3 regions of the Bacillus sp. V33-4 genome follow, and region 1 is predicted to be linked to each of the others. Evidence: riboswitches for the same ligand, from Rfam matches in the RefSeq annotation. Region 1 holds a riboswitch; each other region holds the start of a gene.
What was found. A riboswitch is a leader RNA that binds a small molecule or an ion and turns the genes downstream of it on or off. The one in region 1 is predicted to bind S-adenosylmethionine.

Region 1 (2,264 bases):
GCGGACTCAGGCACAGCTGATGTAAATCGACAAAACGGGAGGCTTCTTCAATACGGCGTTTAACTTCTTCCGCATTCTCCAATTCTCCGAACTTAGATGTTATCAATCCCAATACGATCTTCAAATCAGGTCTTTTCACAAAACGTAATGGTTCAAAGCCACCTGCGCGGTCAGTGTCATATTCCAAAAAGAAGCCGTCAATATTAAGCCTGTCAAATAGTAGTTCAGCTACAGGCTCATATCCACCAGAAGAAATCCAAGTCGAACGAAAATTACCCCGGCAAATATGCATTGTAATTTTCATATCTGCAGGCCTGGCTGATACCGCATCATTAATTGTTTTTAAATACATACCAGCAAGATAGTCGGGATCCAAACCTCTTGCCCGAATATGCTCTTTTTGTTCTTCAGAACAAAGATACGCCCACGAAGTGTCATCCAACTGTAAGTATCTGCAGCCGGCATCATAGAATGACTGGATCGCTTTCTTATACGTTAAGGCTAGATCATGGAAAAACTCTTCATCATCGCTGTAAGCATCTTTTTCTATTTCACCGCGGAAGTGGAGCATACTCGGACTTGGGATCGTCATTTTAGTGGTATGCATTTCGGCTATGCTCTGTAGAAATCTGTAATCTTCGAGCATCGGATGCTGCCCAAAATCCAATTTTCCGGTCACTTTGATCGCGTGTGATTTTGTTTGAGTTTGATGAAATTGTATACCACTGTCTGTATCGTGACCTTCCACACCAATCAAATTTTCAAGGAAGTCAAAATGCCACCATGCCCGGCGGAACTCTCCATCTGTCACTGCTTGAAGTCCTATCTCTTTTTGCTTATTGACAATCCTCACAATTTCCTCATTTTCTACTTCTCTTAGCCGCTCCAATGTAATTTCTCCAGCCGCTCTTTGCAAACGGGCATTTTTAATTTTGTCTGGCCTTAATAAACTTCCAACATGATCAGCCCTGAACGGTGCCTCTTCTGATAAAACTGTTTGATTAGAATTACGCAAATTTGTGCTGTCGTTTAGCATCCTAGAAAAACTCCTCTCTATATAAATAAAAAAAATCTTCCTGATAAAAGGAAGAGTTTGAATACTCAATCTCCTCCTCATCTTTAAGAACAACTTGTTCTTTAGGACTTAGCACCATTCTGTTTGAAAAAACAGCGGTTGCCGGGTTTCATAGGGCCATTCCCTCCACCTCTCTTGATAAGGAAAAAAATCTATTAAATTTTAATAATTGTCACTATTATCATATAAAGAGATAACTTAAAGCAATAGATTTCAGAAAATTTTATCAGAAAATTGGTTGTACAGTTCACAAACACGGTTTAATATGTTAATCTGCTTTCCGGCCAGTACAAGAGTTTTGATCCGAATACCCGACAAGCATACTGCATACAAATCCGTAGCTTTAGAACAGTTTGCTGAAAAAATGAAAGGCGACTCGTATCAACTTTACTTTTTTATAGATAAGTACCCATTTATAAAAAAGAGAGTGTGTCAATGTAGTCCTCTTCCAATTAGATTAGCAGAAACAGGTTTCAAACCTAACTCTCTTGACCAAATTGACAACTGACCAATATGGTGAATTTCATGAGCGATTACGTGCCGAATCACATCAGCATATGTAAATCCGTCTAATTTAAGAGTTTCATTATCCTCTGACCAATTCCCAACATACTCCTCAACTTCGGGTACACAATTGTTGGATAAATCTTCTATCAATTTAAGTGAGGATTAATCTTCATAAATAAAATGAAATTTAGGCTTTCCTTGTAATCCTCTAATCCACGCTTGTTCCACGTCCACTATATGAAAAAGTGTTTGCAAAATACCTCCTTTTCCACCGACTCTTGGACGTTGTAGCTCCTTTTTCAGACAGTTGCTCACACCATTCGAACCATTCTTCTCTTACCTGCCAATTGTATCGGAATAATAACAACATTTGAGTACCCTCCGTTCCAGATATTTTTCCGAAAAACCCCTAATACCCTCCCCATTATCGACTATAAGCACTCGAATATCTTTCATAGTGTCCCCTAATTTTTAATATATTGTTATGGCGTAATTCATATATCCTCTATTGCGTTTACATAGTTTTTCTGACCAGGTTAATATAATCCTGATTTTTAAACAAACGTTTGATTAACACCCACGGGGTTAACGAATAAATCTCATTTTCGGTTTCTTATTGTTTTTAGTTCGTACATAAGTTCGAATGTGTCCATTCCTTAAGCATAACTTTGGAGTTAACTCA
Region 2 (2,264 bases), on a different contig from region 1:
CCCCATCAGGTTGGCGATAAATAAAGATATGGCTGCTGAGGATAGGATGATCAACACCACTTTTACGGTCAGCAGCGACTGCGGAATAATGTCTGTTCCAATCGTTTTGACCACTTCACTCCCGCCCACGGCAGCCCCGGCAAAAATAGCAATTCCGCACAATACCAATGCCTTTCTCCTGCTTGGAATAGCGCCCGAACCGTATGCGATGCTAATCGAAGCCGCTGCCCCGCTCGCTCCAATATTCATCGCAAAAAACAGGGCGACGATACAAGTTATATAAGTTAGGATCATATTGATTACCTCTTATTGATGAAGTCCGCATTCAATTTTATTCTGGCCGGTCCATCGGCCTGACCTCAAGTCCCCGCTATTGAAAACAGGTGCAGTGCACGTCTTGCAGCCGATACTTGGGTAACCATGATCATGGAGAATGTTATACGGCAAATTGTTTTTGTGGGCGTAACGCCAAATATCCTTCCACGTCCAATGGATGAGCGGGCAAATCTTCACCGATTGAAAGCGGTGGTCTTTATTGATAAATTGTGTATGTTTCCTTGTTTCGGATTGTTCTCTCCTTAATCCCGACAGCCATGCCGCTGTTCCTGAGAGCACGCTGTTAAGCGGAGTAACTTTTCGAAGTTCACAGCATTTGTTCGGGTCGCTCTTCCATAGTTCATCCCCGTATGTGTGCGCCTGTTCTTCCAGAGACAAATCGGGTTTGTTCAGTTCAATGACTAATTGCGGATATTTCTCCTTCACTTGGTCAATTAACTTGTAAGTCTCCGCGAAATGAAGTTCAGTATCGAGAAAAACGATTCTCGCTGTTTCATTTACTTTGGAGATCAAATCGATTAAGACAATTCCTTCAATCCCAAAACTGCAGGCATAAACAAGGTTTCCCTCTCCATAATGCGAATACGCCCACTTAAGAACGTCTAAGGCCCCTTTTGTCTCGTTAGCATACGAAAAGTCCAGTGCCGAAAATGTATCAAAATTTTGATACGTGATTAATTGCGCCAAATCAATCCCTCCAAATTCCAAAAAAAGAGACAGTTCTAACCGGTAAGGTTAAAACTGCCTCTAGTTTATCTAGTCAGCAAGCTCACTTAATTCTAAGTTTTTCATTTTTTTCAATTTGCACGACTACACCGTCCTGAACAACCAGTGTGATTGAACCGTACTTCATCCCCGCCAGGATTTCCTGCAAATGCGAATAAATTTCATCGAACTGATTTACTTTCTTTCCCAAGCAAGCCCCTCCTTCTAAATAAAAAAACCTTTCCACTTCGGAAAGACTCATCAGGTAAGAATATGTTTACCTTATCTTCCAAAATGGTTTCACATTTTGTTGGATTTAGCACCTTGCTTGTTCAGCAGGTTGCCGGACTTCATCGGGCCAATTCCCTCCGCCGCTCTGGATAAGTTTATTTTTTCTAAATTTTAACACAAAGGAATTCCATGTCAATACTTTAAAGTACTGAAATGAAAAATAGGAATTTAGTCCAGTAGAACCGATCAAAGCTACGAAAAAGATTAATTCCTATAATTCCGATGAGTTCTATTTAAATTAACAGGATACCAGTTAGTTGTCAATCGTAATTTTTAAGTTTCTCTTTCCCTGGTACGTACATATGATGCAATACAGACAATTTAAAATTTTTTCAAAATCTGATGATTTGACATTTTTAGCGGCTCGTAAACCGTCATGAAAGACTATCTCAATTCTCTACGTCCACCCTATTTTAAAAAAGAGTGATTTTCTTAATTTTTAAAAAATGGTTGACACAAGTATGTGGATGTTGTAAATTTTAGTCAATTGAATACAAACGATTTCTTATCGAGAGAGGTTGAGGGAATGGCCCGAAGACACCTCAGCAACCATCAATGCCCTAATAGCATTGAAAAGGTGCTAAATCCTGCAAGTTTTTTATGAACTTGAAAGATGAGAAGAACGGCTGCGTCCAGCATACAAAGTCTTCTTCTTGAAGGCTTTTTTTATTTCTTAAAGGAGTGGTGGCAATGTACAAAATAGATACGAAGCTGGCCCAAATCGGCAACAGGAGCGATATTACAGGATCGGTAAGTCCGCCTGTTTACTTCTCTACGGCCTACATGCATGAAGGGATCGGCGAATCATCCGGCTATGACTATATCCGAACAGGCAACCCAACCCGCCAGCTCCTCGAAAAAGCGATCGCAGACCTTGAACATGGTGACCAGGGTTTTGCCTGCAGTTCGGGCATGGCAGCGATTGCCACATT
Region 3 (2,264 bases), on a different contig from region 1:
TTAATAAATCTGACTGGGAAAAACGTGTCACTTTAGCACCCGCTTTATAAAAAATGAATTTGAAATTCTAGTCACAAATGATATAACGTTAATAACAGCTTGTAAAGCGAAATTTTTTAGTTTTTTGAATGGGGTGACAATTTTGAAACTATCAATAGCTTGTATTCAAATGGACATTGCTTTTGGCAATCCAGACCAAAACTACCAATCTGCGAAACAGCTGATTGCCGATGCAGCAGAACTAAAACCCGATATTATCGTCCTTCCTGAACTTTGGACGACCGGGTACGATCTGAGTCGGCTCGATGTAATTGGCGATCAGGACGCCAACAAAACAAAGTCCTTCTTGAAGAATGCAGCACTGCAACACGGTACCGCTTTTGTCGGCGGGTCTGTTGCGAAGAAAACGGCTGAGGGGATTTTTAATACGCTCATCATTGTCGATAAGCATGGAGAGGCAGTCCATGAATACAGCAAACTGCATCTTTTTCAGCTTATGGACGAACATCTGTATTTATCGGCGGGCAATTCGAAGGGCCTGTTCACGCTGGAAAACAGGCTCCTGTCCGGTATGATTTGCTACGATATCCGCTTTCCGGAATGGATTCGCGCCCATACGGCACAAGGAGCGGAAGCTTTGTTTGTCGTCGCTGAATGGCCGCTTGCCCGCCTCGCCCACTGGAGAGCCTTGTTGATATCACGGGCAATCGAGAACCAATGCTATGTCATTGCCTGCAACCGGGCAGGATCCGATCCGAAAAATGCTTTTGCCGGACATTCAATGATTATTGATCCGTGGGGGGAAATCATTGCGGAAGCCGGCGAAGACCAGGAAATATTGCATGCTGAAATTGACCTGGATGAAGTACGTCGAGTAAGAGAAATCATCCCGATTTTCTCAGACAGAAAACCGGAATTCTATAATTAAGTGCAGATTTTTGCCGGCAAAAATTTTTAAAAAAAAATGATTGACATATCACTTTTTGCATTGATATGATGATCAACAAGTGAAGAACAATTATGATTTTAAAATAGTACTCTCTTATCAAGAGCAGGCTGAGGGATTTGGCCCGATGAAGCCCAGCAACCGACCGTAATGCCATTGTGAAATGGGGCGCTAAAATGCGCCGGGGATTGATAATCTCCTAAGGCACGGTGCTAATTCCAACAGAAGGATTTTCTTCTGGCAGATAAGAGGCGTGAAGAATATAACCTTCAAGCCTCTTTCACATTGAGAAAGAGGCTTTTTCATTTGCTGAAAAGCCTCCACACTAAGGAGGAATAAACGATGGTCTTATTACAAAATACAACATACGAACCTTTAACCGAAAGCTCAGCCGCCGCCTTAGCGATTAGATTGCGGTTATTTCCTGAAGGTTCTGTTTTAACCGTATCAGAGATTGGCGATGGCAACCTGAATCTTGTCTTTAGGATTTCAGATCACGAATCCGGTCAAAGTGTGATCATCAAACAAGCATTGCCCTATGCGAAAGTCGTTGGTGAAAGCTGGCCGTTAACGTTAAAAAGAGCGACAATCGAAGCAAATGCATTGTCTGTTTTTAAAAAACTGGCACCAAATTATGTTCCTGAAGTCTTTTTTAGCGATGAGATCTTTGCCATTACTGTCATGGAGGATTTATCACATTTAACAATTGCGAGAACCGGATTAATCCAGGGCGAGGATTTCCCACTTCTCCCCAAGCATATCGGTGAGTATCTCGCTAAAACGCTGTTCTTTACTTCTGATTATGGCTTAAAGCCTGCAGAGAAAAAGGAGCTAGTTGGCAAATTTATTAACCCGGAGCTGTGTAAAATCACGGAAGACCTGATTTTTACCGATCCATTCTTTGATGCGCCAACCAATGACTTTGAAGAAGGTCTGAGGAAAGATGCCGAGAAGCTCTGGGCAGATGAAGAATTAAAGTTAGAGGCAGCCCTTCTCAAAAAGAGCTTTTTAACCGAAACAGAGTCATTGCTGCATGGCGATTTGCATACTGGAAGCATTTTTGCAAATAACGATGAAACAAAAGTCATCGACCCTGAATTTGCGTTTTATGGGCCGGCTGGCTTTGACCTTGGCCAAGTCGTGGCGAATTTGCTATTTCAACAGATTGCCAATCCCGAAAAACAGCGGAAAACATCTTCCCAGATAAGAGTGTTTTGGAAGACTTTTTCGCAGGAGTATTCAAAACTATGGAAAGAACAGAATACAGATCCGCTTTCTTCAAACGATCGCTTTCTCGCTTATTTACTTGAAAAATATC

Region 2: linked by a shared signal. The riboswitch ahead of CVD23_RS10465 (YezD family protein) and the one ahead of CVD23_RS07660 (5-methyltetrahydropteroyltriglutamate--homocysteine S-methyltransferase) in region 1 are both predicted to bind S-adenosylmethionine.
Region 3: linked by a shared signal. The riboswitch ahead of mtnK (S-methyl-5-thioribose kinase) and the one ahead of CVD23_RS07660 (5-methyltetrahydropteroyltriglutamate--homocysteine S-methyltransferase) in region 1 are both predicted to bind S-adenosylmethionine.

What each region holds. Positions count from the first base shown of each region.
Region 1 is NZ_PGVC01000019.1:55,238-57,501, forward strand. It holds gene CVD23_RS07660 (5-methyltetrahydropteroyltriglutamate--homocysteine S-methyltransferase) at 1-1,036, opposite strand, end outside; SAM riboswitch class I at 1,111-1,220, opposite strand; gene CVD23_RS22825 (DinB family protein) at 1,508-1,732, opposite strand; partial or broken gene CVD23_RS22830 (DinB family protein) at 1,771-1,952, opposite strand.
Region 2 is NZ_PGVC01000026.1:40,231-42,494, reverse strand. It holds gene CVD23_RS10475 (inorganic phosphate transporter) at 1-294, opposite strand, end outside; gene CVD23_RS10470 (phosphoadenylyl-sulfate reductase) at 307-1,023, opposite strand; gene CVD23_RS10465 (YezD family protein) at 1,106-1,222, opposite strand; SAM riboswitch class I at 1,321-1,428, opposite strand; SAM riboswitch class I at 1,835-1,952, shown strand; gene CVD23_RS10460 (methionine biosynthesis PLP-dependent protein) at 2,023-2,264, shown strand, end outside.
Region 3 is NZ_PGVC01000032.1:82,791-85,054, reverse strand. It holds gene CVD23_RS12590 (pyridoxal phosphate-dependent aminotransferase) at 1-31, opposite strand, end outside; gene CVD23_RS12585 (carbon-nitrogen family hydrolase) at 92-928, shown strand; SAM riboswitch class I at 1,040-1,197, shown strand; gene mtnK (S-methyl-5-thioribose kinase) at 1,289-2,264, shown strand, end outside.